One region of the Megasphaera jansseni genome, then DNA from elsewhere that is predicted to be linked to it. Evidence: riboswitches for the same ligand, from Rfam matches in the RefSeq annotation. Region 1 holds a riboswitch; each other region holds the start of a gene.
The links. A riboswitch is a leader RNA that binds a small molecule or an ion and turns the genes downstream of it on or off. The one in region 1 is predicted to bind S-adenosylmethionine.

Region 1 (7,912 bases):
AAAAGTCGGCGGCATTTCCGTCCTCGTCTCTAAGTACGGCGATTCCATCAACGATTTCCTCAACAAACTGCTCATGAAGAACGGTGTCGGCACGGATTATGCCACTAAGGTCGTCCCCATCGTCAGCGTCGGCACGGGTAAATATATCGGTGCTGTCCAGGTCATCGGCCCGTCGGCACAGGTCGAAAAAGTCAAGGCCGTTGCCCAGCTGGAAGGCGAATTCAACGGCATCGCCCGCGCCAATGCCCTCATCCCTATGGCTACGACGGACGTCAGCAATCTCAACCGCGTCCAGGGTGTCGGCGTATCGGCGACTATTGATTTCAAATTCTGATGCCTTCCCTAAGCGATGAGAGCATGGTAAAATAAGACAACATAATTTTATAAGGAGGCCCTTTGCTTGAAAACTTATCAGCCCATTACGGCAGAAATCATTGAAAAATTAAAGGCTATCACCGGTCCGACTTATGTCAAGACCGATAAAGACCTGCTCTTACAGTATCAGACAGACTATGAAACCAATCCGGCCATGTTCCACCTTCCGGAAGCAGCCGTATCCCCGGCCAACGCCCAGGAAATCTCGGACATCGTCAAATTGGCCAATGAATACGACTTCCCCATTACCGTCCGCAGCGGCGGCACCAGCCTGGCCGATGGCGCCATCCCAGTCTGTGGCGGCCTGGTCCTCTGCATGGACCGCCTCAACAAGATCATCGAACTGAATGAAGAAGGCATGTACATGACCGTCGAAGCCGGTGTCCGCACGGTAGACTTGCAGAACGCCGCCAAGAAAGTCGGCCTCATGTATGCCGGCGACCCGTCCAGCGCAGAAAGCTGCCTCATCGGCGGTAACCTGGCTACCAATGCCGGCGGCCTGCGCGCCGTCCGCTACGGCGTCACCCGCGACCAGGTCTATTGCCTGGAAATCGTCACGCCGACTGGCGACATCGTCGAATGTGGCCGCATCCTCAAGAAATGCTCTACCGGCTATGACCTGGAACAGCTCATCATCGGTAGTGAAGGGACGCTGGGCATCATCACCAAAGTCACGGTCAAACTCATCCCCCTGCCGCCGTACCGCTTCGACGTCCTGGCCATCTACACGGATCCGCGCCAGGCCCTGCATATGGTGCCGAAGCTGATGAAAGCCGGTATCGACCCGACCAGCGTCGAATACATGGACAATTCCTACGTCCGCGGCTGTGCTGACTACTGCCACTACAAAGACATGCCCCATTATGACGACGGCATTTACGTCATCATCACAGTCGAAACATTCCACGAAGATGAACTGGACACCAAGATGGATGCCGTCTGCACGATTTGTGAAGAATCGGGCGCTGCCGAAGTCCTGGAAGCCGATGACCGCGTCTGGAACATGCGCCGCAACTGCCAGACATCGGTTGAACTGCAGAGCAAGGTCTTCCTCACGGACGACGTCGTCGTACCGGTCCATAAAATCGCCGGGACCATTGAAAAAATCATGGACATCGGCAAGAACTATCCCTTTGAAGTCAAAATCAACGCCCATATCGGCGACGGCAACCTGCACATCGTCCTCTGCAAAATGGACATGAGCGACGAAGAATGGGAAAAGAACGTCGAAGAATTCCACCAGCAAGTCTATGCCTATGCCTACAGCGTCGGCGGCCGCCTGGCCGGTGAACACGGCATCGGCGCCAAGAAACTGAAATATATGGAACAATTCACGCCAAAAGGTGAACTGAAAATCATGAAGACCATCAAACGGGCCATGGACCCGAAAGACATCCTCAACCCGGGGAAAGTGATTGATGCGTAAAAAAAGGGCTTGTCGTCATGCGACAAGCCCTTTTTAAGTGGCTAGCAGTTAGTTGTTAGCGGATGGTTTTAAATTTGAAGGTTTTCTCTGCAAACTACAAACTCTGTGCTACAAACTATAAAGTAAACGGGGCATCACATGATGGCAGAAACCTTCGTGCGACAGCCTCTTTTTGAGTGGTTAGGGGCTAGGGGTTAGTAGGGGCGCCCACGTGGGGCGCCCGTTTACGCAAGTCGGTCACGGGATTCTTACACATCCCCGACTACAAACTACAAACTATTTCCCCCGCAAGAGCCGCATGGCCATGACGGCCATGATGACTAAGAGGGCCGTGACTAAGGCGAAGGAGGCGTAGAGGCTGAAGGCCCGGCCGATGAAGCCCAGTACGGCCGGTGCCAAGAGGATGCCGGCGTAACCGATGGTGCTGACGGCAGCTACGGCATCGGCGACGGGCATGTCTTTCTGCGTTCCCAGAAAAGAGTAGAAAATCGGCACGGTATTGGCACAGCCGACGCCGATGAGGACATATGAGGTAAACAAGAAAGGACCGCTTCCGATGAGCAGGATACCTAAAAATCCGGCAAAGGCAATTGGCAGAGAAAAGGCCAACAGCCGCCGTGGTCCTAAATGCATGGTCAGGGAATCTCCAGGCAGACGGGCCAGGAAGGCTGACGCCGTGAACAAGGTCAGACCCAGGCCGGATTGGGAAATGTCGATGCCTTTTTCCGTCGTCATGAAGACGCCGCTCCAATCGTTGATAGAACCTTCTACCAGGAAGGCAATGGTGCAGACCAGGCCGACGAGGATGATTTTCCCTTTCGGCAGGACCAGGGAAGCACCTTTACTGGATGCCTGCCGTTCCCCATGGAGGTGAGGGGCGAAGAAGCAGACACAGAGGACGATAAAGACGGCTCCGGCCAGCATGACGACTTTCCAGTAAAGTCCCAGATGGAGCAGAGCTGCAAAAAAAGCGGCACCGGCGAAATTCCCCAGGGACCACATGGCCTGAAGGCCCGACATGAGCCGTTTACGGACTTTCCGTTCAATGAAGATCCCGTTGATGTTGACGACGACGTCGAGCAGCCCCAGAGAGGATCCGAGGAGGACGGCCGTAATCAAGGCCGTCGCATAAACGGGCACATAGCAGAGGATGTTCAAGACGACGGCAATGGCCAGGCCGGCAACCGTCAAAGACCGGCGGCAGCCCAGACGACCGGCGATGGCCCCGGCCAGCATCATCATGATCAGGGCGCCTAAGCCCACGGCCAGCAGGAGGAAGCCCAGATGGTCGTCGGGAATCTGCAGCTGCCGCTTCAGGAAAGGAATGAGCGAAGCCCACGACGTAAAGCCGAAGCCGCCGAGGAAGTAAAAAGCTTTAGCGCTGTAAATCTGCCACAGGATATCTCGTTTATTCATCATTTTCTATCACCTCACACTAAAAAAAGCCGGACAAGAAACCACCCAGGGCTGCACCTTTATCGAAAGACGCGTTTACGTACGCATCCTTCCTCCAGTGCAGGACTGAAGTGACATCTTATCCGGCTTTATACTATACGAGCATAAGCCTCCGATGAGCGATATTATTATAACATAAAAAGAAAATTTCCTCAAGAATGACAATATTTCTTGACAGATTCCTTGAGAGATGATAATATGTACACCAACAACAAAACATTGTCTTTCATCAAGAGCAGTCGAGGGAATGGCCCGATGACGCTGCGGCAACCCCCTATCGGGATAGGTGCCAAGTCCAGCGGTGTATACCGGCAGATGAACGAATCGCAAATTGAGCCGTCATCTGTATGACGGCTTTTCTTTTTGACCGGCAAGCCCTTATGTTAGTAGAGATGCAGAAAGGAAATGATTACATGAACGCAACAGTAAAAAAACTCTTCGCCGCCGTCCTCATTACGACGACATGCCTCTTTGCCGCCGGCTGCGGTTCGTCTTCCAATTCCGGTGCTTCCGGTGACAAAAAAGAAATCAAAATGGGCGTCACTGCCGGTCCCCATGCTGAAGTCATGGAAGAAGTCGCAAAAGAAGCGGCTAAACAGGGTATCACCATCAAAATCGTCGAATTCAACGACTATGTACAGCCGAACAAAGCCCTGGCCGAAGGCGATCTGGACATGAACTCCATGCAGCATCAGCCGTACATGGATAATGTCGTCAAGAAACAGGGCCTGAAGATTACGTCCATCGGCAAGACCATCATCCTGCCCATGGCCGTCTATTCTCACAAATATAAAGACATCAAAGACGTCGCAGACGGTGCCAAAGTCACCATCCCGAACGACCCGACCAACGGAGCCCGCGCATTGCTCCTGCTCCAGCAGGCCGGCCTGATTAAATTGAAGAACGGCAACTCCGTCGACGCTTCGGTAACGGACATCACCGATAATCCCAAGAACCTCCAGTTCGTCGAACTCGATGCCGCTCAGATTCCCCGTTCCCTCGACGATACGGACCTGGCCTGCGTCAACACCAACTATGCCATCCCGGCTGGTTTGAACCCGCAGAAAGATTCGATCCTCGTCGAATCGAAAGATTCGCCGTATGCCAACGTCATGGCAGTCCGTCAGGGCGACGAAAACAACGAAACATACAAGAAAGTCTTAGAAATCTACCAGTCGGAACCGATCAAGAAATTCATCGAAGAACACTTCCAGGGAACCATCCTGCCGGCGTTTTAGCAGCTAGTGGCCAGTGGTTCGTGGCTAGGGGCTAGTGGCTAGTGGCTAGTGGTTCGTAGGGGCCGCCCAAAGGGCGGCCCGCCTGAATCCTCTTAAAAGGGCTTGTCGCACGTGCGACAAGCCCTTTACTTATGGTATAATAAGGGTTGTCCATCAGATTCAGAAAGGAGACACCGTTTATTATGAAAGCCGTATTTGTCGATTTCGAGATGAACCCTATCGGCCGGGACCAGAAGGAAGCGCGCCGCATCTGCAAGGGGGAAATCATCGAAATCGGTGCTGTCAAAATAGATGAAGACGGGAATGAAATCTCGTCTTATAAAGAATATGTGCTGCCCGAATATACGACAGCCATGAATCAGACCTGTCAGGAACTGACTGGTATCACCATGGAAATGCTGGCCGGGAAGCCCCATTTCCGCCAGGCCTTCGACCATTTCCTGACCTGGTGCAATGAAGGCTGCCCCAATGCCTACGAAATGTTCGCCTGGAGTGAAAACGACTGGCGCCAGCTGGACTGCGAACTCCGCCTCAAAGAAATCGACGAGCACGACGACCGCGTCCGCTGGATGCTCGACCACTGGCAGAATTTCCAGCAGATTTACTGTAACCTCCTGGGCCTGGATAACGTCATTTCCCTGGACAAAGCCGTCAGCACCTTGGGCGAAACCTTCGACGGCCAGATGCACGACGCCCTCTGGGATGCCCGCAACACGTCCAAGCTCTACGTCTTATCGAAGAAGAAAGAAGAATTCCGCGACATCATGCAGCCTATCATCGACGCCACCAAGCCGGCCGAACCGCTGACGTTCTCCCTGGCCGACGCCTTCCGCGCTGCCCGCAAGTAACGAGGGCGGCCATGGAAGATACGACACTCCGGATGGTTTATATTTTTACAGACATCATCCTGCCCATGATAGCCGGATATGTCGCCAAAAAGCGGAGATGGCTGACACCGGACCAGTCGAATTGGCTCATCCGCTTCAACATTATCGTCATCATGACGTCCCTGACCCTGCTCAGCTTCTGGGTCCTGCCCATGCGGACGGATTTGCTCAGTCTGCCTTTCTTTGCTTTTTTCAACGGCCTGCTGCCCCTGGCCGTCGTCCTCTTGCTGGGCCGGCAGCGCAAATTCTCGTCCTTTGTCGACCGCGGCAGCTATCTCATCGCTGCCATCCCGGCCAATACAGGGATGCTCGGCGGCCTGTGCAGCTATATCCTATATGGAGAAATGTCCTATGCCTATGTACAGATCATCGGCGTCTTTCAGAACCTGCTCATGTTCTTTGTCCTTTTCCCCATGGGCTACTACTACCAGCATGGCGGCAAAGACCGCAACTTCTTCGTCTTTTTCAAGGATAATTGGAAATCGATCTTCATCAACTGGAATCAGTTATCCGTCGTGGCCCTGGTCATCGGCACGGCATTGCACGCTGCCGGTATCCCCAGGCCGGCTGCCGGGACGACGATTTTCCAGGCCCTGATCCATGTCAGCGCCTGGGTAGCCCTCATCCCCGTCGGCTACCTCATCGACTTTTCCCACTTCAAGGACTACGCCCGTAAGACCCTGGACCTCATCCCCATCAAGATGGTCCTGACGCCGCTGGTATCGTATTTCCTGGCGTTGTACTTCACGTCGGATCCGGTGCTCCTGGGAACGATTGTCATCGTCATGGCCACACCTTGTGCCATCAACGCCTTAATTACAGAACGCCTTTACGACTTGAACGTCAACCTGGCCATGGCGCCGTTCATTACGACACAGCTCCTATATATCCTCATTCTCTATCCTGCTTTTTATCTGCTCGTATCCTGGGGATACTTGCCTTTCAAATAACTTTCGCGAGGTGCACTCATGACTCATACCCGAATCCGCTCTCTCTGTCTGGCTTTATGCCTGCTCATCGTTACGCTGAGCCTGACAGCCTGCTATACGATTACCCTCAAAGAACGGCGCGTCGACGGCATGGGCTCGGCCATTTCCCTGAAACTGCCGGGAAATCTCCAGAAGCTCGACTTCCCCGTTCCCGTCGACCCGCTGACCCAGCGTTACTTCAAGGGCAGCCGCCTGTACGGTGAAATAGACAGCGGCCTGTATATCGCCATCTATACCAACAGCATCGATACACAGCAGATGTACGATGACCTGCACATCAGCCAGGGCCAGGCCATCAGCCAGCGCCTCAACCAGACGGCTGAAGCCGCAGCCGGCGCCGTATTATCGAAAATCGACGCCCAGAACGTCTCGGTCAGCCAGGACACGACGACCGTCAGCGGCCAGCACGCCGTCGTCCAGACCTTTACGTTCACCTATGAAGACAAATCCATGAAAGCCCGCCTCATCGGCTTTGCCGACGGCCCGGCCACCTGGATCGTCGTCGTAGCCTGCGACGGCAGCAAAGAAGATAAAGTAAAACTCGCCGATGAAGTGCTCGATTCCATCCGAATCAATTAACCGCCTAATCGCCTGCTTGCATACGCCGGTAAATGGGCAGCCGCTTCAAGTGGCGCAAGGTAAAGATAGCCGTAATGCCGATGAGGATGCCCGTCCCCGTACCGGCGACGGCCAGGATGGGCAGGTAGAGCATAATCTTGATATTTCCGACGACCAGGGAGGCCACGATGACCTGGCCCAGGTTGTGGAAAATACCGCCAGCTGTGCTGACGCCGATGATAGAGAATTTCCCTGTCTTCTGCAATACCATCATGGCACCCAGGCTGAAAGCTGCCCCGGCGACGCTGTACAAAAAGGCGTTGATGCCGCCGCCAAAAGCCGTAGCCAGGATGATGCGCACGAGCAGGATGAGGCAGACGTCGCGCTTGCGCGGCAGGGCATAGAGGGCGATGACCGTAATCAGATTGGCCAGCCCCAGTTTCGCCCCTGGTGCGATGAAGGGCACGGGCAGCATCCCTTCGACGACGTATAGGACCAGGGACTGGGCGATGAACAGGCCCAGGATAATGATGTGAAATGTTTTTTTCATAAGTACCTCTAATGGGCCGGAATGACATCAGGTTCGTCATCACCGGCGGACTTTACTTCGACCAACACCTTGTGAGGCAGGCAGACGACGGTCGCACCGGGCTTGCTGACAAAGCCTTCACTGATGCAGATTTTATCGGGACAATCGGCTTCGGTAATGCCGACGCTCTCGTCCTGGACGACGACGAGGTTATAGCCTTCATCGGTCTGGATAGGGATGACGTCGGTTCCGTGGTGGCCCGACAAGGGAACTTCTTTATAGACCTTGCCATCGACCTGGATGACCGCATACGTCCGGCTCACAGACGCATCATTGCCGGTGAGGTAAAAGATACCTTCCGGGATGAAAGATAAGACGAGCAGCGTAATGATGAGGACGATGTCCCCTTTTTGGATGATATGTTTCATAAGATTTCCATTTGACGAACAGGAGAA
Region 2 (7,912 bases), on a different contig from region 1:
GACAGCGCCGCACAGAAAGGCGTTCTCCATAAAAACACTGCAGCTCGTAAAAAATCCCGGTTGGCTTCCAAAGTCAATGCTATGGGTAAATAAGTTTGACTGAAAAGGGGGACTGGCGCATGAAGGTTTCGGCCATCATGCACGGTCCCTTTTTCGTTTATGTTTGATGTTTGATGTGATTTGGGGCATCAAACTCAAAGGTGCTGTCGCACGAAGGTTTCTGTTATCATGCGTGGTCCCTTTCTCTTTATAGTTGGTAGTACAGAGTTTGTAATTTGCTAACCACTAACTGCTAGCCACTAACAACTTTAAAGGGCTTGTCGCACGTGCGACAAGCCCTTTTTCATACAAGGAGGATATCATGTTCCCCCATTGGTTCCAATTCCGCCATTTCCTGGCCTTATTCTTCCCCCTGCTCCTGACCCAGATGGCCCAGGTCGGCACAGCCGTCTTCAGTTCTATCTTCAGCGGTCAGGCCGGGACGATCGACTTGGCAGGAGTCGCTGTTGCCGTCAATATCTGGTATCCCGTCTTTGCCGGCCTGTGCGGTATCTTTTTCGGCATCTCGCCGATCATCGCCCAGCTCCGGGGCGCTCAGAAGTCTGAGGAAATCCCGACGTACATCATGCAGAGCCTCTATTTGAGCTTGGGCTTTACGGCCGTCATTTTTCTGGCCGGCGCCGTCCTCATGCCGCCCTTCCTGGACTTCATGGGCCTCGACGCGCCAGTCCGCTACATCGCCTGGGAATACCTCAAGGCCCTGGCCCTGGGGCTGGTTCCCATCTGCCTGCAGGCGACGATGCGCTATATCGTCGACGCCCACGGCAAGACCCACGTCTCCATGGCCATCTTAGTGACCAACCTGGTCCTGACGATCATTCTCTTCCGCCTGCTCATCTTCGGCGCCGGTCCCATTCCGGCCATGGGCGGCATCGGGACGGGCTATGCCATTACCCTGGCCTCCTGGGTATCCTTCCTGCTCTTCGCCGCCGTCCTGCAATGGATGGAACCCTTTCGTTCCTACCATCTCTGGAGCCGCCTGCGGCCTTTCAGCTGGTACCATTGCTACCATCAGCTGGAACTGGGCATTCCCATCTTCATCGCCGTCTTCTGCGAAACGAGCCTCTTCTCCATCGTCGGCCTGCTCATGGCTGAATTCGGCACCTTATACCTGGCAGCCAACCAGGCAGCCATCAGTTTCTCGACCCTGACCTATACCCTGCCCTGGAGCATCAGCCTGACGGCGACCATCGTCATCGGTTACGAAGTCGGCGCCCGTAACTACGCCGCTGCCCGGCAGTATGCCGTGCTCTGCCAGATGACGGCCTTTACCATTGCCATCGCCCTCATCATCGTGACCTATCACTTTGTCGATACTATTGCGGCCATCTTCACCAGCGATGCCGAGACCTTCTGGGCCATCCGCATGTTCATCTTCTACGCCGTCGCCTTTTCCTTCTTCGATGCAGCCGGTACCCCGGTCCAGGGCATCCTTCGCGGCTATAAGGATGTCAGAATCATCACGTATGTCGCTTTTGTGACCTACTGGCTCATCAGCATCCCCATGGGCTATGCCATGGCCCATGTCACGTCCTACGGGCCCTATGGCTACTGGATCAGCCTCATCATCAGCCTGGCCATCAACGCCAGTGCCCTGAACTGGCGCCTGTGGAAGCACACGGCCTGGAAAGTCCCTGTCCTATCCTCATCTACTAAGGAGTGATTTTATGCCAACTACGAAACAATTAATGGCTTATGCCCGCGTCCTCTTACAGAAGGGCCTGAATCTCCAAAAAGGCCAGACCCTGGTCATCAATGCCCCTGTCGAATCGCACGACTTCGTCACCCTCTTGACAAAAGAAGCCTATACAACCGGCGCCGCCCAGGTCGTCTGCAACTGGCGGTCTGACGATATGGCCCGCCTGCGCTACGAACACGAAGATCTGCAATATTTCGAATCCCTGCCGGACTGGCGCCGCGACTTCAGCCTTTACTATTACCATAAGAAAGCGGCCTTCCTCAGCCTCATCTCGGCCAACCCGTACCTCATGGACGGCATCGACACCAAGAAGATTTTCGCCCAGCAGAAAGCCCAGAATGAAGCCCTGAAGGAATACATCGACGGCATGATGGCCTCGAAGACGACGTGGCTCGTCGCCGCCGTCCCCAGTGCCGTCTGGGCCAAACTGCTCTACCCGGACCTCGATGCTACCGCCGCTTACGAAGCCTTGTGGAAGCAAATCCTCCAGTCGTCCCGTGCCGACGGTGCCGATGCCCTGGCCGATTGGGATGCCCATCTGGCCGAATTGAAGAAGCGCCGGACCTGGATGACGGACCAGCATTTCACCAGCCTGCATTATACGAACAACCTGGGAACAGACCTGACTATCGGCCTGCCGGCCGGTCACATCTGGCAGGGCGGCATGGAAGAAACGGCGGACCACCTGCTCTTCAACGCCAACATCCCGACGGAAGAAATCTATTCGGCGCCCAAGGCGGATGCCGTCAACGGCACGGTTTACAGCACCAAGCCCCTGGTCTATAACGGCAACCTCATCGACAAATTCCACCTGACCTTCAAAGACGGCAAAGTCGTCGACGCCGCAGCCGAAACGGGAGAAGACGTCCTCCAGAAGCTCATCGCCATCGACGACGGTGCCTGCCGCCTCGGCGAAGTGGCCCTCATCCCCTATCACTCGCCCATTTCCCTGTCGGGCATCCTCTTCTATGAAACGCTCTTCGACGAAAACGCCTCGTGTCACCTGGCCCTGGGCGCATCGTATCCGACCTGCCTGGCTGGCGGTGCCGATATGGATAAAGACGCCGTCGCCGCAGCCGGCCTCAACGATTCCATGATCCACGTCGATTTCATGGTCGGTTCACCGGATCTGACCATCACCGGGACGAAAGCCGACAGCACGACGGTACCGGTCTTTACGGCTGGCGACTGGGCGCAATAACGATTTTCCATTGACAAGCCCGGCCATCCGTGCTATTATAAAACGCAACAACCATATATCCTTCATCCAGAGCAGCTGAGGGACTGGCCCGATGACGCTGCGGCAACCCCCTACCGGGAAGGTGCCAATTCCAACGGAACATTCCGACAGATGAAATGAAACCGTATATACGGCCGTCATCTGCATGACGGCCTTTTTTTGTGGTTGCTTTTTCTAGTTACGCCTATTTTGAGGAGTTGATACTGTGATTACACTGAAAAATATTACCAAGACCTACGGCGGCGCCGCACAGGTCCAGGCCCTGAAGGGCATCAACCTGACCATCGACGACGGCGAGATCTTCGGTATCATCGGCAAGAGCGGTGCCGGCAAATCGACGCTGGTCCGCTGCATCAATATGTTAGAAAAACCGACGAGCGGCCAGGTCATCATCGACGACAAGGATTTGACCAAGATGAATGAATCCCAGCTGCGGGCAGAACGCAAGAACATCGGCATGATTTTCCAGCACTTCAATCTCTTATCATCCCGTACGGTTGCCGAAAACATTGCTTTCCCGCTGGAACTCGTCGGCGCCTCGAAAGACGTCATCGAAAAGAAAGTCGCGTCCCTCCTCGACCTGGTCGGCCTCAGTGACCGGGCCGGCAACTATCCGTCCCAGCTCTCGGGCGGCCAGAAACAGCGCGTCGGCATCGCCCGTGCCCTGGCCAGTGACCCGAAAATCCTGCTCTGCGACGAAGCCACGTCAGCCCTGGACCCGCAGACGACAAAATCTATCCTGGAACTGCTCCAGGACATCAACCAGCGCCTGGGCATCACCATCGTCGTCATCACCCATGAAATGGCCGTCGTCAAGGAAATCTGCCACCGCGTTGCCGTCATCGAAAGCGGCGTCATCAAGGAAATGGGCCGCGTCGTCGACATCTTCACCAATCCTCAGTCCCAGACCATGAAGGACTTCGTCACGTCCATCATCAACATGGAACTGCCGGCAGGCATCAAGAACCTGGGCGTCACGGATCAGCCGGCACCGGACCGCAACATGCTCGTCCGCCTGCGCTTTAAGGGCGCTGCCACTAATGATCCCGTCGTCGCCGATATTGTCCGCAAATTCAACGTCGAAGTCAGCGTCCTCTACGGCAACATCGACTACATCCAGGATGAACCCTTTGGCTACCTCATCGTCGTCATCATGGGCGACATGGAAACACAGGCCAAAGCATTCTCGTATATCAAAACATTACCGATTGGAAGTGAGGTTTTAGGTTATGTCCCAAGAAATCATTAAGTTAATGCTCCAAGGCATTGAAGAAACGTTCTATATGGTCGCCGTCGCTACGGTCATCGGCGGTATCATCGGGATTCCCCTGGGTATCACCCTGGTCACGACCAGCAAGGGCCATATCCTGGAAAACCGCTTCATCAATCAGATCCTTGGCACCATCGTCAACATCATCCGTTCCATCCCGTTCATCATCCTCATGGTCGCCATCATCCCGCTGACGCGCCTCATTGCCGGCACGTCCATCGGTACGACGGCAGCCTGCGTCCCCTTGACCATCGTCGCCATCCCCTTCCTGAGCCGTCTCGTCGAAACGTCCATCCGCGACGTCGACTTCGGCCTCGTCGAAGCAGCGGAATCCATGGGGGCTACGCCCTTCCAAATCATCCGCAAGGTCCTCATTCCCGAAGCCCTGCCGACGATCATCAATAACATCACCGTCCTCATCGTCAATCTCATCGGGGCATCGGCCATGGCCGGCGCCATCGGCGGCGGCGGCTTAGGGGACATCGCTATCCGCTATGGTTACCAGCGCTTCCGTCCCGACGTCATGCTGGCGACGATCATCATCCTCATCGTCGTCGTCAACGTCATCCAGGCCGGCGGCGACTTCGCATCACGAAAAAAGAATAAGAAATAAATAATAGAAAAAAGGAGCTGTTGCACATGCAACAGCTCCTTTTTTAGTGGTTAGTGGCTAGCAGTTAGGGGTTAGCCGCGGTCCCATGGACCGCTTCGTAGGGGCCGTCCCAAAGGGCGGCCCGCTCATATCAATGGGTCACGGGAATCTTACATATACCCAACGGGCTCATGAATTGGATTCCCACAACGAGCCACGAGCCACGAGCCACTAACTACTAACCACTAACCACGAGCCACTAGCCACTAGTCCCTAGCCACGAATCTCTAATGCCCCTACAATGTCCTGGATATGTTCGATGCCTTCGTCCTGGCAGTACTGGTCCAGACCTTCGGCGATGGTTTCGACGGCTCTGGGGTCGACGAAGTTATGGGCACCGACGGCGACGGCGCTGGCGCCGGCCAGCATGAATTCGACGGCGTCCTGCCAGGTCGAGATGCCGCCCAGGCCGAGGATGGGGATGGATACGGCCTGGGCCGTCTGCCATACCATGCGCAGAGCGACGGGCTTCACAGCCGGGCCGGACAGGCCGCCGGTGATATTGCCCAGCAAGGGGCGGCGGGTCTTGATGTCGATGGCCATACCCGTCAGGGTATTGATGAGCGATACGGCATCGGCGCCGGCCGCTTCGACGGCTTTAGCCATGACGGTAATATCCGTGACATTCGGCGATAATTTGACGATGACCGGCTTCTTCGTATGGTCCTTGACGCTGCGCGTTACAGCCGCAGCCGCTTCCGGCTGCGTGCCGAAGACGATGCCCCCTTCTTTGACATTGGGGCAGGAAATATTGACTTCCAGGGCTGCGACGCCATCGACGTCTAACTGAGCTGCCAATTCGCCGTATTCTTCGGCTGTCCCGGCCGAGATATTGACGATGAGCGGCGTCTGGCAGGTTTCGTTGACCTTGGGCAGGATGTCCCGCTTGAAGACTTCGACGCCGGGATTTTCCAGACCGATGCAGTTGAGCATCCCTGCCGGCGTTTCTGCAATGCGGACGCCGGGGTTTCCCGGCCGCGGCAGCGGCGTGATGCCCTTGGAAATAATGGCCCCGACGTGGTCGAGGTCGAGAAAATCACGGTATTCTACGCCAAATCCAAAGGTCCCCGATGCTCCCATGACCGGTGTCTTCATGGAAATACCGGCAAATTGGACGGCAATGCGTTCGCTGATCATGCAAAGACCTCCTTCGCGTCAAATACAGGCCCGTCGGCACAGACTTTATAGCGTTTGCCGTCGAGCTTGCTTTCAAAGGTACAGCCCAGGCAGACGCCGATACCGCAGGCCATCCGTTTTTCCATGGACACTTCACAAGCCACGCCGGCTTGGGCCGAAGCCTGGGCGATGGTCTTCATCATGACCGTCGGCCCGCAGACCGATACGCGGTCGATAGCATGTTCCGAAAAAATCTGCGGCAGCGCATCGACGGCAAAACCTTTGATGCCCTGGGATCCGTCATCGGTCGTCACATAGATCTGGCCGGCATAGGGTTCAAAGAACTTCGTCCAGAACGTTTCAGCCGCCGTCTTGCCGGCGACGAGTACGATGGGATGGTCCAGGCGCTTGGCCAAAAAGATGAGCGGAGCCAGGCCGACGCCGCCGCCAGCCAGCAGGACCTGTCCCGGTGCCGTCGTAAAGACGCCTTCCCCCAGGGGGCCTTCGACGCTCAGGGCGTCGCCGCTGCGCAGGCCCTTCATTTCAACGGTGCCCTTGCCGACCAGGCGGTAAATGATCGTGACATTGCCCGTTTCGGCATCGGCATCGACAATACCGAAAGGCCGGCGCAAAAAGGTCTGTCCCCCATCGCGATGGACATTGACAAATTGGCCGGGCTGTGCTTCCCGGGCAATCTGCGGAGCATGGAATACCATTTTCCAGACTTCAGGAATAATGGCTTCATTCTCGACGATAGTCGCCATTTCCAAGAATTTCTTCACCTGCTAATCATCCTTCCTCTATTTGCAATAAGAACAGCTTTATTGTACCACAGAACGGCCGATTTTCGTAGCCAAAATCAGCGCTGCCGCTTCTTGCCGATTTCGCGGCGCATCTTTTCCATATTGTCCCGAAAGACCGTTTCTTCCTGCATGGCCACGCGCGTATAGAGGACGTCGCCGATGGCCATGTGGATCAGGCGCGACGCACCGGCTTCCGATGTGTACTGGACTTCGCGTCCCATGCCGCAAAGACAGATATCGGCCAAAGCAGCCAAAGGCGACTGACCGTGGCTGGTAATGACGATGACCTTGGCCCCGGCTTGCTTGGCAGCCTGGACCGATTGCAAGAGTTCTTTCGTTGCCCCGCTGTGAGATACGGCGATGACCACATCGTCGGCCGTCATCAAGGCCGCTGCCGTAACCTGCATATGGGAATCGGCATATTCCCGGATAGCCAGTCCCAGGCGCAAGAAGCGCGTGGCCATATCCATGCAGACCGTCGCCGAGTTGCCAAAGCCGAAGACGTAGATGCGCCGGGCTTTCAAGAGCAGCCGGGCCGCCGCATCGAGAGCTTCATAATCGAGGAGGCTCAGCGTATCCTGCAGGCCTTCGGCAATATTGGCAAAGACCTTGGTGGCTACGTTCCGCCCGCTATCGCCGGCCTGGATGTCGTGGAAGGCCTTCTGCGGCGCCGCCGATAATTCCGCAGCCAGCATGAGCTTCAATTCTTTCAGACCGCTGCATCCCAATTTCTTGCAAAACCGGGAAATGGTGATTTCCGAACTCTGCGCATGAACGGCCAGGTCCGAAACGGTCTGTTCCATGACCTCACCGGTATGATCGACGATATAATCGGCAATACGGCGCTCTGACTTGGTCAGACCGCCGTATGCGCTGCGCAGGACAGGAAATAACTGGAGTTTCGTTTCTTCCATCGTCTTCCCTCCTACTTCTGTATTCACTTTTATTTTAGCCTACAAAGAGATTCAATACAAGTACGCCGGCCAGACCCATGACGGCGATGATCGTTTCCAGGGCGCACCACGTGCGGACTGTCTGTTTGACCGTCAGGCCGAAGAATTCCTTGAAGAGC
Region 3 (7,912 bases), on a different contig from region 1:
GAAAGTCACCTTCTTGCCGCGTCCCCGCTGTTTATCGGGCTGGCTGTAGACGGCGGCGATATCATAGCCGGCCTGGGCCAGGCTTTCCAGGGACGGGACAGAAAAGTCCGGCGTCCCCATGAATACGATACGTAACTTATCCATTAGTTCCCTACTTTCTGCAGATCCGTCGCCTTTTCGATGAACAGATGCCCATAGAGATGGTCGATTTCATGCTGGAAAATGCGGGCCAGGAAACCTTCCGGTTCATAGATGACAGTCTTGCCATGGCGCGTCAACGAACGGACCTTAATTTTAGAAGCCCGTTCCACTTTGCCGTAATATCCGGGGATGCTCAGGCAGCCTTCGGTGTCGACATTGGTTTCGTCCGATTTTTCCAGGATTTCCGGATTGATGAGCTCGATGAGACCGTTGCCGTCGTCGAGGACGATGAGCTGCAGCGATTCATTGACCTGCGGTGCCGCTAAGCCGACGCCTTCAGCCGCATACATCGTTTCTGCCATGTCATCGAGCAATTTCTTTATATGTTTATTTACTTTCGTAACGGGTTTCGCCGTCGCTTTCAGGACGGGGTCCCCGGCTTTAATAATAGTAAGTACTGCCATGTAACTTTCACCTCATTGTAATAATAAAAATGCTTATTCTGTTCTATTATAGTATGAAATCGCCAGAAATGCTATAGATTCCTTATAATTGCTTGAAATGGCCCATTCCTCTTCTGTCTACATTGTCAGCAACGGAAGAAGTAGTACTGAAAGCGGTGACGGACGTATCCTAAAGGGCGCTATGGCCATGAAGTTTCTCAGAACGCTTCTTCCATCTTTTGTATTTTGCACTACTGGAGTCACCACATGGGCGACCCATTAGGAATTTGGATGATTCCACCAACAGCCTGTCCGGGAAAGCACACATATCCTAGAGCGGGACCGCCACGTGCAAGCCCCTACAATGGCTGTAGGGATTCCGTAAAATCCCTGTAGGGCGCCACGTGGGGCGCCCGTTTCTACCTGATGTGGGAATGTGCTCATATCACGGATGGGCTGAAAAGGCAGGTACGATTATAAAGGATTATGCGGGATCGACGTCGATGAGGACGCCGGTCTGCCAGCAGGCCGGGAGATGCTGCATGGCTTTTTTGATGGCTGTCAGGTCTTTTCCGGTCAGGGAAAGGACGACGCGGTATTTATTGCGTATCTTCTTGATGACGTCTTCGTAGGGGCCGATGACGGCCACTTCATCGCCATGGTCCCGGTTCCAGCCATTCAAGGCCGCTGCGACGTCGTTGGCTTTGCGCCAGGCTTGTTCTTCCGATTCGTCCTGGACTAAGATTTTGGCCATTTCCTGGAAAGGCGGATAGCCCAATTCTTTCCGGAACTGGATTTCCTGGTCATAAAAGGCCTTGTAATCCTGGCGGGCAGCGCACTGGATGACGTAGTGGTCCGGTGCGTAAGTCTGCATGACGACGCGGCCTGGGATATCGCCGCGGCCGGCCCGGCCAGCCGCCTGGGTCAGGAGCTGGAAGGTCCGTTCACCAGCCCAGTAGGCCGGAATATTGAGCAGGCTGTCGGCTGACAAGATGCCGACGGCACTGACGCCGGGGAAATCGTGGCCTTTGGCGACCATCTGCGTCCCCAGGAGGATGTCGTATTCATGGCGGCGGAAGGCTTCGATGATGCGGTCGCCACTGTGCTTGCGGCTGGTCGTATCCTGATCGAGTCGGACGATGCGTGCCCTTGGCAGGAGTTCATGGAGCTGCTGTTCCACTTTTTCCGTGCCGCTGCCAAAGAATTTGATATATTTACTGCCACATGACGGGCATACCGTCGGTACGGGCTTTTCAGCATCGCAGTAGTGACAGCGCAGGTGGGCGGCCTGGCGGTGGTAGACCATGGCCACGTCACAGGTATCGCATTTGACGACATAGCCGCACTTACGGCACATGACAAAAGTCGAAAAGCCGCGGCGATTGAGCAGGATGATGGCCTGCTGGCGAGCCGCCAGGGTCTCTTCCAGGAGGTTCAATAAGGTATCGGAAACGACACGGTAGTTCCCACGGGCCAATTCATCGCGCATATCGACGACCTGGACCGAAGGCAGCGGCCGCTGGCCGACGCGCTCAGTCAGCTCGACCAGCACATAGTCACCCTGCAGAGCCCTATAGTAGTCGCCCAGTGCCGGCGTCGCACTGCCCAGGACAACGGGACAGCCATAGTAGGCGGCCCGCTGGCGGGCGACCGCGACGGCATGATAGCGCGGCGCTTCATCCTGCTTATACGAACTGTCATGGGCTTCGTCGACGATGAACAGACCGATGGACTGGGCCGCCGTGAAGACAGCCGACCGGGCACCGATGCAGATATGGCTGGTCCCATTTTGCATACGCAGCCAATTGTTGCGTTTCTCCCCTTGAGAAAGCTGGCTGTGCATGACGACGACATCGTCGCCGAAGCGGCGCAGGAAGCGGCGGACAATCTGACCGGTCAGGGCGATTTCCGGCACTAAGACGACGACCTGCCGGCCCTCTTTCAGGACTTGGCTGGCCAGCTGCATATAGATTTCGGTCTTGCCGCTGCCAGTGATGCCGTGGAGGACGTAGGTTCTGCCTTGTTCATCACTTCCGATAACTCTAACTGCCTGGCGTTGTTCCGGTGTCAAGGTAAAAGGAACATCACTGGAAAGGGTCGGCAGGATATTCGTCGTCCTGGCCGGCCGCTGGCTCCAGCGGGCCAGCCCCGTTGCGCAGAGGCGGCGCATGAGGTCACGGCTGTAGCCCTGGCCCTGCCAATAGGAAACGGCTCCTTCCCCCTTCTCTTTCAAGGCCTGGAGCAATTCCTGCTGACGCCGCCGGCCGTGGAGGAGGTCTTCTTCATCATCATGGACAAAAGAAAGCCAGTCTTCCATCTTGTCGGCAATCTGGTTCTTATAGTAAGTCCGGCTGGTCAGGACCTGACGGGCTAAGGCCTGTTCTACGAGTTCTTTGCCAAAACGGCGGACAAGGCTGCCCTTTTCACGGCTTCCCTTGTCGGCCACATAGGCCTGGAGCTGCCGCCCTTCAGGACTCACCGGCGTGGCCGGGCCGACGGATAAAAGGTCCTGACGGACCAGGCCCTTCTTATCGATCATGAACAGGCGCAGGGCTTCCGAAAGGTTGCAGACATAGTAGTCACGGATCCAGAGGGCCGTGCGGATCATTTCTTCCTGGAACCCCGTCTGCGTCGACAGCAGGCCCTCGACGGGTTTCAGCGTGAAATCAGCCGGTTCATCCAGCTGCTCATGCAGGGCGACGACGATGCCCTCTTCCCGGCGGTGTCCAAAGGGCACGAGGACACGGCTGCCGATGCGGACGGCCAGGCCGTCAGGAACGATATAGGAAAAGGTCTGCTGCAGCCGTTTCGCCGTCGTATTGATGATGATTTCAGCAATCAAAGGGACACCTCCTTTGTGTAGGGCTGTCGCACGAAAGCTTCTGCCATCATGCGAGACCCCGTTTACTTTATGGTTTGTAGCACAGAGTTTGTAGTTTGCAGAGAAAACCTTCAAATTTAAAACCATCCGCTAACAACTTGAAAGGAGCTGTCGCACGAAGGTTTTTGCCATCATGCGAGGCCCCTTCAACTTAAAAGTTTTTCGTTCGTAGTTCATCGTTCATCGCGATGGATTGATATTTTTAATCCCATACGACAAACGATGAACGACCTACGATCAACGTAAAAAGAGGCTGTCTTAATGCGACAGCCTCTTTTCTGAATGTTCAGTTTATCGAACCGCCTCTTATAAGCCGGCTTCTTTGCGGAGCGTGTCGGCTTTGTCTGTCTTTTCCCAAGGCAGGTCGAGGTCGTTGCGGCCGAAGTGGCCATAGGCAGCGGTCTGTTTATAAATCGGACGCTGCAAGTCGAGCATGGCGATGATGCCAGCCGGACGGAGGTCGAAGTTCTTTTCGATGAGTTCGACGATTTTTTCGTTCGGGACTTTACCCGTACCGAAAGTTTCGACGTGGATGGAAACCGGGCGGGCTACGCCGATGGCATAAGCCAGCTGGATTTCGCATTTGTCAGCCAGGCCGGCAGCGACGACGTTCTTGGCGACGTAACGGGCTGCATAAGCGGCCGAACGGTCAACTTTTGTGGGGTCCTTGCCGGAGAAGGCACCGCCGCCATGACGAGCCATGCCGCCATAGGTATCGACGATGATCTTACGGCCTGTGAGGCCCGAATCGCCCTGCGGACCGCCGATGACGAAGCGGCCAGTCGGGTTGATGAAGAGCTTCGTCTTGTCGTCGAACAAGCCTTCCGGCAGTTCCGGTTTGATGACGAATTCGAGGAGGTCGCTTTCAATCTGTTCGCGGCCGACTTCGGGGCTGTGCTGTGCCGAAATGACAATAGTATCGATGCGGACCGGTTTGCCGTCTTCATATTCGACCGTGACCTGGGTCTTGCCATCGGGACGGAGATACGGCAGCGTGCCATCCTTGCGGACTTTGGCCAGGCGGCGTGCCAGGCGGTGTGCCAGGGAAATCGGCAGCGGCATGTAGTCGTCCGTTTCGTTGGTGGCATAGCCGAACATCATGCCCTGGTCGCCAGCGCCGATGGTATCGAATTTATCCGTATTGCCTTCTTTCTTTTCCAAGGCATCGTCGACGCCCATCGCGATATCCGGAGACTGTTCGTCCAGGGAAACGAGAACGCCGCAGGTGTCGCAGTCAAAGCCATATTTAGCGCGGGTATAGCCGATTTCACGGATCGTTTCGCGGACGATGTGCGGGATATCGACGTAGCACGTCGTAGAAATTTCACCGACGACGTGTACCATGCCAGTCGTTACCAGGGTTTCGCAGGCAACGCGGGCGTTTTTATCTTTTGCAAGAATGGCATCCAAAATGCTGTCCGAAATCTGGTCAGCCATTTTATCGGGATGGCCTTCGGTTACGGATTCGGATGTAAAGAATTCACGATTTTTAGCCATGAGTGATCCTCCTTAAAAAAAATTCCCCTCATTCATGACTTCATGAGAGGGGCTTCTAATCCCCATCTGCCAGTATATCACTGCTGGAATTAGCACCTTTCATAGCTGAAGGTTGCTGCGACATCACAGGGCCAGTCCCTCCGTCGTCTCTTGATGGTTCTTTATTTGGTTTGCTTATCCATTATAATTCAAGTCCGTCTATTTTGCAAGTATTTTTTATGCCTAAAAAACATTGTCTACTAGACGTTGCCCCATGGGCAGGGTTATAATGTAAAAGATAGAAAGGATGATTAGATATGACCAAATTGCGGCCTAGAGATATATTCTTCAACGACCCTTATTTCGATTATGCAACCTGCAGCAAGCCCGGCGACCTGCGGCTGGCCAAGCGGGTAGAAGTATTGGGCAAATGGTACAAGACCCAGAGCCTGGTAACGACCCTTCTCACCCAGGAACGGCTGACCTTCAGCCGCCACACCGGCACGGACAAGGAAGACGCCTTGATACTGCGGATCTATGAACGGACAGCTGACCGGCTGCTCATCAACACGTATTATACGTCTAAGCAAAACCCGGAAGAAATCTACGCCGGCACGATTCACCTCGAACGCTACGACATGGCCCAGACCATGGAATCCTTTTCCTATATGGGCATCATCGACCTGCTCATGCTCCAGACGGACAGCCAGATCCTCGGCCTGACCGATGTCTTTGAAGACATACAGATGGCCAAACACGCCGTAGCCCATGCCCTGGGCATCTATCTCATGGCCATCTGCGACCAGCCCTGGTCCGATGAAGCGGTCACAGGCGGTCAGGAAACGCCAGCCATGATGATGGGCAAAGAAAAAGAAGAACTTCAGCAGCTGCGGGAAGAAAAAGCCCAGATGGATGCTGACAGAGAAGAACTCCTGCGCCTGCGCCTGGAAGCCAAGAACCGCACGGCCGTCCTTTCTGAACTAGAACGGCTGCGCCAGGAACTCGATGCCGAACGGACCGGCCGCGAACAGGACCGCAAACAGTATGAAGACCGCATCCGCAAGCAGGAACAGTACATCGAAAAGATAAAGGAAACGGCATCCAGTCAGATTGCTGAACTCCTGGCCCTGCGCAAGGAACTCAATAAGCGCCAGGTACGGCCGGACTTGGCCAAGGGCCAGGCACCGCGGAAAGTGACGCCTCAGGAAGCGTCGCGTTCGGCCCGGGACCCGGAAGACCGCGGTCTGGACCTGCCCTCTTTCATGACCCAGCGCGATTATACGCGCCAGCTGGACCGTTTCCTCAAGGAACGCCAGATAGCCCTGGCCGGCGGCGATCCCGACTGGCAGCGCCGCATCCAGCGCCGTTTCAGTGCCGTTGTCGTCATCAGCGGCCGCCCGGGCGATGACCGGCTGCTGAAAGAATCAGCTCTCTTAGTCATCAACATGGAAGATGGCAAGACACCGCTCGTCCGCTGGGCCATTACCGAAGCCAAAGAAAAAGGCTGCCCCCTCCTCTCCATTGGCCCGACCAACCTCAACGGCTTCGCCAAAGCTATCGTAGGGCATGTGAGTGGTTAGTGGTTAGTGGTTCGTGGCTCGTGGCTCGTGGCTCGTGGTTCGTGGCTCGTGGTTCGTGGCTCGTGGTTCGTGGCGGGCCGCCCTTTGGGACGACCCCTACAACAACATTAAAGCCATTTGCTAACCCCTAGCGGCTAACTGCTAGCGGCTAAAAAAAGGCGCTGTCGCACGAAGGTTTTTGCCATCATGCGAGGCCCCTTCAACTTAAAAGTTTTTCGTTCGTAGTTCATCGTTCATCGCGATGGATTGATATTTTTAATCCCATACGACAAACGATGAACGACCTACGATCAACGTAAAAAGAGGCTGTCTTAATGCGACAGCCTCTTTTTTCTGCAAACTCCCTGCTATCAGCTATGTTTTTTCTCCATAATGGCAGCCGCACGGGCTACGATGATGGCAGCGAGTTCGTCTTTATCCATTTTTTCTAATTTTTCCATAGAGCCGTCGGGGAAAAGCAGGGTGGCGATGTTAGTCGTCCCTTTGAAGCCGGCCCCTTCGGCGCTGACGTCGTTGGCGACGAGCATGTCGAGGTTCTTCTTCTTGAGCTTCTTCGTGCCGTATTCGATGACGTTCGTCGTTTCAGCAGCAAAGCCGACCAGGGTCTGATGGGTCTTGCGCTGGCCCAGGCCGTAGAGGATATCGGGATTCTTGGCCATTTCAATGGTCAGGGTATCGTCGTTCTTCTTGATCTTGTTTTCTGCCGGATGGGCCGAACGGTAATCGGCGACAGCTGCCGCCTTGATGACCAGGTCGCAGTCATCGTAATAGGAATCGACAGCCGTCTTCATGTCGCGCGTACTGCCGACATCGATGCGGCGAGCCAGGCCGACCGGCGTCTTGAGGTTGTCCGTCGTCCCGGCGACAAGGGTGACTTCTGCCCCTGCCATGACGGCAGCCTTGGCGATGGCAAAACCCATGCGGCCGCTGGAATGGTTGCCGATGAAGCGGACCGGATCAATGGGTTCCCGCGTGCCGCCAGCCGTGACGATGACTTTCTTCCCTTTCAGGAGGTCATTGCGGCAGGCCAGGAGCTCGATGTAGTCGACGATGGTATCCGGTTCGGGCAGGCGGCCGACGCCGTCGATGCCACAGGCCAGATGACCGCTGTCAGGAGCGATGAAATGGTAGCCGAACTTCTTCAGTTTAGCCATATTGTCCTGGGTAATGGGGTTGAGATACATGTTGGTATTCATGGCCGGTGCGATGAGGACCGGTGCCGTCGTAGCCATGACGGTCGTCGACAGCATGTCATCGGCAATGCCGTTAGCGACCTTGCCGATGATGTCGGCCGTCGCCGGAGCGATGACGAAGACGTCGGCCCAGCGGGCCAGGGCGATGTGTTCTACATTGAATTCGGGCACATCGTCGAACATGGATACGGCAACGGG
Region 4 (7,912 bases), on a different contig from region 1:
TGTCACGGGCCCAATCATCGCAGCCGCTTATGGCTGGCTGCCGGCCTTCTTATGGCTCATGATCGGCGGCGTCTTCTTCGGGGCCGTCCAGGACTTTGCAGCTCTCTATGCATCGATGAAGAATGACGGCAAATCCATGGGCGTCCTCATCGAAAAGTATATCGGCACGACGGGCCGCCGCCTGTTCCTGCTCTTCTGCTGGGTCTTCAGCCTGCTGGTCATCGCCGCTTTCGGCGATATCGTCGCTACGACCTTCAACGGCTTTGCCAAAGATGGGTCCATGGTCCTGCCTAATGCCGCAGCGGCTTCCATTTCCATGCTCTTTATCTTCGTCGCCATCGCCTTTGGCCTGTTCATCAAGAAGTTCAATCCCAGTGAAAAGGTACGCTTTGTCATTGCCATTGTCCTCTTGATTGCCATGCTCTATGTCGGCATCGACCTGCCGATTTACCTGGACCGCATGACCTGGTTGTATATCATCTTCGCTTATATTTTCTTTGCTTCCATCATGCCCATGTGGCTCTTGAAACAGCCGCGTGACTATATCAGCGCCTTCCTGCTGCTCATGATGATCGCCGGCGGCGTCATCGGCATCTTCGTTGCACAGCCGACGCTGAATATGCCGGCCTTCACGTCCTTCTCGGTCGGTGGCAAGGATTTGTTCCCGATTCTGTTCATCACCATCGCCTGCGGTGCCGTTTCTGGCTTCCACAGCCTCGTTTCCTCCGGTACGTCGTCAAAGACCCTGGATAAAGAACAGGATTCCGTCTTCGTCGGCTATGGTTCTATGTGCGTTGAATCCGTTTTAGGTGTCGTTTCCCTGGTCATTGCCTGCGCAGCCGCTTCTAACGGCCATGTCGCTTCGGGGACTCCGTTCCAGATTTTCTCCGGCGCTGTCGCTGGTTTCTTCACCATGTTCGGCCTGTCCCAGACGGCCGCTGCCTGCATCATGACCATGTGCGTTTCGGCCCTGGCCCTGACGACCCTCGATGCGGTCGGCCGTATCGGCCGTATGTCCTTCCAGGAATTGTTCAGTGTCGATGAAGGACAGGAAATGAATGCTATCCAGAAAATCTGCGTCAATAAATACTTTGCTACGGTCATCACTTTGTTCTTCGGCTTCCTGCTCTGCCTGGGCGGCTATATGAACATCTGGCCGCTCTTCGGGTCGGCTAACCAGCTGTTGTCGGCTATGGTCCTCATCTGCCTGACCGTCTTCCTCAAGACGACGGGCCGCAAGAGCTTCATGCTGTACGTCCCGATGGTCGTCATGTTCTGCGTTACCATGACAGCACTGGTCGAATCGGCCTATGCCCTGATCATCAAGATTGCCTCGGGCAACTGGTCGCTCCTCATCGAAGGCCTGCAGTTCGTCCTGGCCATCGCCCTGATGGTCCTGGCTGTTTCCATCGTCTACCACTGCGGCAAAGAACTCGTCCACGCCGACAATAAAACGGCGCACCACGACGCTCAGCCCACAGCCACGCATTGAGGGTGTGTTAGCAGTTAGCAGTTAGCAGCTAGCCGTTACCGGTAGCTGTTAGACACTAACGGCTAACCCCTAACGGCTAACCCCTTAAAAAGGAGCTTGTCGTTATACGACAAGCTCCTTTTACTTATAAAAAATGTAATTTATAAAGTTAAATCTCTGTTTGTAATACGAGGTATAACGTTTACATTGTAAAATATGAAAGTTTTTGCTTAAAATCCCTTGACAATATACTAAGTAAAGTGTACAATCTCAGTAACGTTTCCGATAGGGAACACTTCATTTTCAATCATTAAGAGGTATGTAATCATGGGGTACTTAAAAAATTTGACCATCATGTGTTGTACGATATGATCGTATTGTACAACCATTCATAAGGACAATACAATACGAAACCTATTCATCCAGAGCAGCCGAGGGACTGGCCCAATGACGCTGCGGCAACCTACGTACGTAAGGTGCCAATTCCAGCAGGAATCAACCTGGCAGATGAAGTCATGGGCATACGTCTATTTATAGCGCCATCTGCATTTATCAGGTGGCGCTTTTCTTTTGCCGAAAAGGAGCTGATGACATGGAGCATGTGGCAAAGTATTTGACAGAGTTAATTGGCAATACGCCGCTTTTGGAACTGACCCACTGGCAGGAGGTCCACGGCCTCAAGGCCCGCATCCTGGGCAAGCTGGAGTACATGAATCCTTTGGGCAGCGTCAAAGACCGCGTGGCTGCGGCGATGATCGAAGAGGGAATCCGTCAGGGGAAAATCAATCAGGATACAGTCATCATCGAGCCGACGAGTGGCAATACGGGCATCGGCCTGGCCCTGGTGGCCGCCGTGAAGGGCCTGCACCTGATTTTGACCATGCCCGACACGATGAGCCTGGAACGGCGTAAGATCGTGTCGGCCCTGGGGGCGGAAATCGTGCTGACACCGGGCATCGAGGGGATGCGCGGCAGCATCGGCAAAGCCGAAGAATTGAGGGATTCTTACGGCAACGCCTTCATTCCCCAGCAGTTCGACAATCCGGCCAATCCGGCTATCCATCGCCAGACGACGGCTGAAGAAATCTGGCGCGACACGGATGGCCAGGTCGATATCTTCATTTCATCTGTCGGCACGGGGGGAACCATTACGGGGACGGCCCAGGGCTTGAAAGCCCATAAAGAAACGGTCCAGATCGTTGCCGTCGAACCGAAAGATTCTGCCGTCCTTCACGGCGGCCGGCCGGGCCCGCACGCCATTCAGGGGATTGGCGCCGGGTTCATTCCGAAAGTCCTGGATATGTCTCTCGTAGATGATGTGATCGACGTATCCAATGAGGACGCCTACGGCCGGGCGAGGGAAGTGGCCAAGACCGACGGCCTGCTGGTCGGCATTTCATCAGGCGCGTCGTTGCAGGCGGCCCTGGAGCTGGCCATCCGGCCGGAAAACGAAGGCAAGACCATCGTCGTCCTCCTGCCGGATGGCGGCGAACGCTATTTATCGACGGCTTTATTTGAGGGGTAAGGCATCTAAGCCGGTATAGAGGGGGAAAGAAAATGAACAAGAAGCGCATCATAGCTATACTGGCTTTTTCGACAGTACTGGCCGTCGCGGGGGCCTTGGCGGGCTGCGGACGCAGCGATACCGCTGAGAGCGGCGGCACGGTGACGCTGACCAATGTCTCGTATGATCCAACCCGTGAGTTATATAAAGAATATAATGAATTATTCCAGAAACATTATAAAGAAACGACAGGCAAGGATATCCGCATCATCCAGTCCCATGGCGGATCGGGCAGTCAGGCCCGGTCGGTCATTGAGGGCAGCCAGGCCGATGTCGTGACTCTGGCCCTGGCCCATGATATTTCGCTCATCGAAAAGGCCGGCCTCATCCATGAAGGCTGGCAGAGCGATTTTGCCAATGATTCGGCACCGTACACGTCGACCATCGTCTTCCTGGTCCGCAAGGGGAACCCGAAAGGGATACGCGACTGGGATGATTTGGTGAAACCCGGCGTGAGCGTCATTACGCCGGATCCCAAGAGCAGCGGCGGTGCCTGCTGGAACTTCCTGGCGGCCTGGAGCTGGGGGCTTGACCATTTCGGGGGAAATGAAATCAAGACCCGTGCTTTCCTGACCGACTTGTACCGCAACGTCACCGTCATGGATTCCGGGGCCCGCGGCTCGACGACGACCTTCGTCGAAAACGGACAAGGTGACGTCCTTATCGCCTGGGAAAACGAAGCGCTTTATTCGATGCAGGAATATCCCGATAAGTTCGACCTCGTCGTTCCCAGTATCAGTATCCAGGCCCAGCCCAGCGTGGCCGTCGTCGACCGCCTGGCACGGCGCAAGGGCCATGAAGCAGCCGCCCATGAATACCTGGCCTACCTTTATTCCGATGAAGCCCAGGAGCTGGCTGCCAAGAACGGTTTCCGGCCGTCGAATCCGGACATCCTTCAGCGTTATGCCGACCGTTTCGATCTCAAGGTCAAGCTGACCAAGATCAGCGACTTCGGCGGCTGGGATGCAGCTTATGTCAAATTTTTCAATGACGATGCCTTGTTCGATAAGATCATGGCCGACGTCAACGGTAACGAATAGGAGGGGAGCCGGATGAAACATTTTTTTGCCCGTTCCGGCGGGCGCAATCAGATTATTCCCGGCTTTGGCCTGTCCATGGGCATGACGATTACCATGTTGTCCCTGCTCATTCTCATCCCGCTGGCTTCGGTCCTGGCCCATTCCCTGCAGCTGACGGCGAATGACTACGCCAAGCTTATCACCAACAGCGGCATCCGCAATGCGTTCATCACCAGTATTTCCTGTTCCATCCTGGCAGCGCTGGTGAACTGCGTTTTCGGTTTCATCCTGGCCTGGGTCCTGGTCCGCTATGAGTTCACGGGCAAACGGCTCCTGAACGGCGTCATCGAACTGCCCTTTGCCCTGCCGACGGCCGTCGCCGGCATTACCTTATCCAAGCTCTATTCCGATACGGGCTTCTTTGGCAGCTTCTTTGCCAGCTATGGCATCCAGATCGCCTATACCAAAATCGGCCTGACCATCGCCATGATCTTCGTCGGCATTCCCTTCGTCGTCCGCTCGATCCAGCCGGTCCTGGAAAAGCTCGACCCGACGTATGAAGAAGCGGGCAGTATGCTCGGCGCGTCGACGTTCACCATTTTCCGGCGCATCATTTTCCCGGAACTGCGGCCGGCCCTCCTGACCGGCTTTGGACTGGCTTTTGCCAGAGGCCTCGGCGAATACGGCAGTGTCATTTATATTTCCGGCAACAGCGCCAAGCATCATACGCAGGTCGTATCGTACGTCATCATGCAGAAGCTCAATTACGTCGATTACGCCAGCGCGACGGCCATTGCCCTGGCTATGCTGGTCATCGCTTTTGTTACTTTGTTTTCGATTAATATGATCCAGGTCCATCAGGCCCGGCGCGTCCAGTAGAGGAGGGGAGACGTTATGAAACACAGTAAGACCGAAGTCGTGCTGCTGACTATCAGCGTCCTCTTCGTCGTCATCATGCTCATTGTGCCCCTCATTTCGGTCATCACCAATTCGCTGGCCGAAGGCTGGGATTTCTACATCCGGGCCCTGACGACGCCCTACGTCCTGTCGGCTTTGCGCCTGACTTTGATCGCGACGGTCATCGCCGTCTTCGTCAATACGATTTTCGGCCTCGGCGCGGCCTGGGCTATTTCGAAATTCGATTTCCGCGGCAAGCATTTCCTGACGACGCTCATTGATATCCCCTTTTCCATCTCACCGGTCATCGCCGGCCTGGCCTTCATCATGACCTTCGGCCGCATGGGCTGGATCGGCCAGTGGATCGAAGTCCTCAACGATTATTGGGGAACGGATATCCAGATTGTCTTTGCCGTTCCTGGCGTCATCTTGGCGACGATTTTCGTCACCTTTCCCTTTGTCTTCCGGGAAATCATCCCCGTCCTCAGTACCAACGGCCGCGATGAAGAGGAAGCGGCAGCCCTCATGGGGGCCAGCGGCTGGACGATTTTCTTCCGCATCACCCTGCCGCAGATCAAATGGGCCCTGCTCTATGGCATCGTCCTCTGTACGGCGCGGGCCCTCGGAGAATTCGGGGCGGTCAGTGCCCTGTCCAAGCTGCGCGGCGAAACCTTTACGCTGCCCCTGGAAATCGACGCCCTCTATCAGTCCGGGTCGGCCGATTCCATCACGGCGGCCTTTGCCGTATCGTCGCTGTTAGTCCTGTTAGCCATCATCGTCCTGCTGCTCCGGACTTTCCTCGAAGCCAAGGCCGATAAGACGTCATAAAGGAGGTGAAGCGCATGTATGTCGAAATGAAACACATCGAAAAGAATTACGGCTCCTTCCACGCATCGCGCGATGTCTCCTTTGGCATCGACAAGGGCAAGCTCGTCGCCCTCCTCGGGCCCAGCGGCAGCGGCAAGACGACGATCCTGCGTATGCTGGCAGGGCTGGAGAACCCCAACAGCGGCGACATCTTCATCGACGGCCGCCGGGTCAATGATATTCCCGCAGCCAAGCGGGGCATCGGCTTCGTCTTTCAGAACTACGCCTTGTTCCGCTATATGACGGTTTACGATAACGTCGCTTTCGGGCTGGAAATCCAGAAGCGGCCGAAAGCGGAAATCCGGCAGCGCGTCCTGGAGATGATCGACCTCGTCGGCTTGTCGGGAATGGAAAAGCGTTATCCTAACCAGCTTTCCGGCGGCCAGCGTCAGCGTGTCGCCTTTGCCCGGGCCCTGGCGCCGAATCCCCAGGTCCTGCTCCTGGATGAACCGTTTGCCGCCATTGACGCCAAGGTCCGGCAGGAACTGCGCAACTGGCTCAAGGATACGATCCACCGCGTCGGCATTACCAGCATCTTTGTCACTCATGACCAGGATGAAGCCGTCGAAGTGGCCGATGAAATCATCATCACCAACCACGGCCATATCGAACAGGTCGGGACGCCGCTGGATATTTACCGCCAGCCCCGGACGCCCTTTGTGGCTCAATTTATCGGAACTCCGGTTGTCATCGACAACTGCAACGTCCTCACGGGATTCCTGCAGATCGGAGCCGGAAAACAAGCCATCGTCCGGCCTGAGTTCCTCAAGATTTATAAACAAGGGACTTTGAAACAGTACATCAGTGCCGCCGAACAGGGGACGGTCGAAGCCGTCGTCTTCCGCGGCAGCCACCTCGATGTGACGGTCCGCATCAAGGGCCTTTTGATCCACGGGGAATATTCCTTCGACGATCCGCCCCTGTCTGTCGGCGAGACCGTCCAGGTCCTCATTTACCGCTTGTACGTCCTCGACGGCGACAAGACCTATTTGAAAGAAAACAGTGCCATGACGTCGGCCGACGTTTTCTACATTTAACGAAGGAGTTATGCTATGCAGATTACCAGCGAGAAGATCATCCATACGGATGTCCTCATCATCGGCGGCGGGACCGCAGGCTGTTATGCCGCCCTGACGCTCCGCAGCCTGTCTGATGCGTCCATCGTCATCGCCGAAAAGGCCGATATCCGCCGCAGCGGCTGTCTGGCAGCCGGCGTCAATGCCCTGAATGCGTACATCACCAAAGGCCATACGCCGCAGTTTTACGTCGATTACGCCAAGAAGGATGCTGCCGGCATCGTCCGGGAAGACCTGCTCCTTACGATGTCTGAAGGCCTCAACAAAGTCACGAAGAAGCTGGAAGACCTGGGACTGGTCATCTTGAAGGACGAAAAGGGCGAATACGTCGCCCGCGGCACGCGCAACATCAAGATCAACGGCGAGAACATCAAGACCATCCTGGCCGATGCCGTCAAGAAGCTCGAAGATGTACAGGTCATCAACCATTTGAACATCACCGACTACATCGTCCGCGATAACACCATTGCCGGGGCCCTGGGCTTCGATATGCGCACGGGTACGGCTTATGAAATCCGGGCCAAAGCCGTCCTCTGTGCCACGGGCGGCGCGGCCGGCCTCTACCGGCCCAACAATCCGGGCTTTTCCCGGCACAAGATGTGGTACTGTCCCTTCAATACCGGTGCCGGCTACGCCATGGGCATCCGGGCCGGGGCCGAGATGACGACGTTCGAAATGCGTTTCATTGCCCTGCGCTGCAAGGATACCATCGCGCCGACCGGGACCATCGCCCAGGGTGTCGGAGCCAAGCAGATTAATGCCCGCGGCGAAGTGTACGAGCAGAAATACGGCCTGACCACCTCCCAGCGCCTGTACGGTACAGTCCGGGAAACGCTGGATGGCAACGGGCCCTGTTATCTCGGCACAGAAGGGATTACGCCAGCCCAGGATGAATCGCTCCTCAAGGCGTACCTCAACATGGCGCCGAGCCAGACGTTGAAATGGATTGAATCCGGGAAGCTGCCGAGCCAGCAGAACGTCGAAATCGAGGGGACGGAACCGTACGTCGTCGGCGGTC

Region 2: another riboswitch for S-adenosylmethionine. It lies ahead of ACE418_RS06265 (methionine ABC transporter ATP-binding protein); the one in region 1 lies ahead of ACE418_RS09855 (MetQ/NlpA family ABC transporter substrate-binding protein).
Region 3: another riboswitch for S-adenosylmethionine. It lies ahead of metK (methionine adenosyltransferase); the one in region 1 lies ahead of ACE418_RS09855 (MetQ/NlpA family ABC transporter substrate-binding protein).
Region 4: another riboswitch for S-adenosylmethionine. It lies ahead of cysK (cysteine synthase A); the one in region 1 lies ahead of ACE418_RS09855 (MetQ/NlpA family ABC transporter substrate-binding protein).

The regions. Positions count from the first base shown of each region.
Region 1 covers NZ_JBHYRR010000025.1:7,686-15,597, forward strand. Annotated here, with positions in the region: gene ACE418_RS09840 (hypothetical protein) at 1-334, shown strand, start outside; gene ACE418_RS09845 (FAD-binding oxidoreductase) at 401-1,801, shown strand; gene ACE418_RS09850 (MFS transporter) at 2,078-3,220, opposite strand; SAM riboswitch class I at 3,480-3,578, shown strand; gene ACE418_RS09855 (MetQ/NlpA family ABC transporter substrate-binding protein) at 3,670-4,494, shown strand; gene ACE418_RS09860 (3'-5' exonuclease) at 4,677-5,342, shown strand; gene ACE418_RS09865 (AEC family transporter) at 5,354-6,331, shown strand; gene ACE418_RS09870 (hypothetical protein) at 6,350-6,949, shown strand; gene ACE418_RS09875 (Gx transporter family protein) at 6,954-7,478, opposite strand; gene ACE418_RS09880 (NusG domain II-containing protein) at 7,487-7,885, opposite strand.
Region 2 covers NZ_JBHYRR010000012.1:52,847-60,758, reverse strand. Annotated here, with positions in the region: gene rpsT (30S ribosomal protein S20) at 1-93, shown strand, start outside; gene ACE418_RS06275 (MATE family efflux transporter) at 362-1,723, shown strand; gene ACE418_RS06270 (aminopeptidase) at 1,728-2,960, shown strand; SAM riboswitch class I at 3,020-3,117, shown strand; gene ACE418_RS06265 (methionine ABC transporter ATP-binding protein) at 3,205-4,248, shown strand; gene ACE418_RS06260 (methionine ABC transporter permease) at 4,229-4,882, shown strand; gene ACE418_RS06255 (dihydroorotate dehydrogenase) at 5,135-6,058, opposite strand; gene ACE418_RS06250 (dihydroorotate dehydrogenase electron transfer subunit) at 6,055-6,819, opposite strand; gene ACE418_RS06245 (MurR/RpiR family transcriptional regulator) at 6,897-7,754, opposite strand; gene ACE418_RS06240 (gluconate:H+ symporter) at 7,789-7,912, opposite strand, start outside.
Region 3 covers NZ_JBHYRR010000003.1:18,021-25,932, forward strand. Annotated here, with positions in the region: gene fmt (methionyl-tRNA formyltransferase) at 1-144, opposite strand, end outside; gene def (peptide deformylase) at 144-605, opposite strand; gene priA (replication restart helicase PriA) at 1,069-3,426, opposite strand; gene metK (methionine adenosyltransferase) at 3,772-4,962, opposite strand; SAM riboswitch class I at 5,022-5,122, opposite strand; gene ACE418_RS01680 (hypothetical protein) at 5,259-6,521, shown strand; gene coaBC (bifunctional phosphopantothenoylcysteine decarboxylase/phosphopantothenate--cysteine ligase CoaBC) at 6,872-7,912, opposite strand, start outside.
Region 4 covers NZ_JBHYRR010000008.1:67,607-75,518, reverse strand. Annotated here, with positions in the region: gene ACE418_RS04755 (carbon starvation CstA family protein) at 1-1,492, shown strand, start outside; SAM riboswitch class I at 1,887-1,985, shown strand; gene cysK (cysteine synthase A) at 2,064-2,996, shown strand; gene ACE418_RS04745 (sulfate ABC transporter substrate-binding protein) at 3,029-4,075, shown strand; gene cysT (sulfate ABC transporter permease subunit CysT) at 4,088-4,933, shown strand; gene ACE418_RS04735 (sulfate ABC transporter permease) at 4,949-5,779, shown strand; gene ACE418_RS04730 (sulfate/molybdate ABC transporter ATP-binding protein) at 5,806-6,855, shown strand; gene ACE418_RS04725 (adenylyl-sulfate reductase subunit alpha) at 6,871-7,912, shown strand, end outside.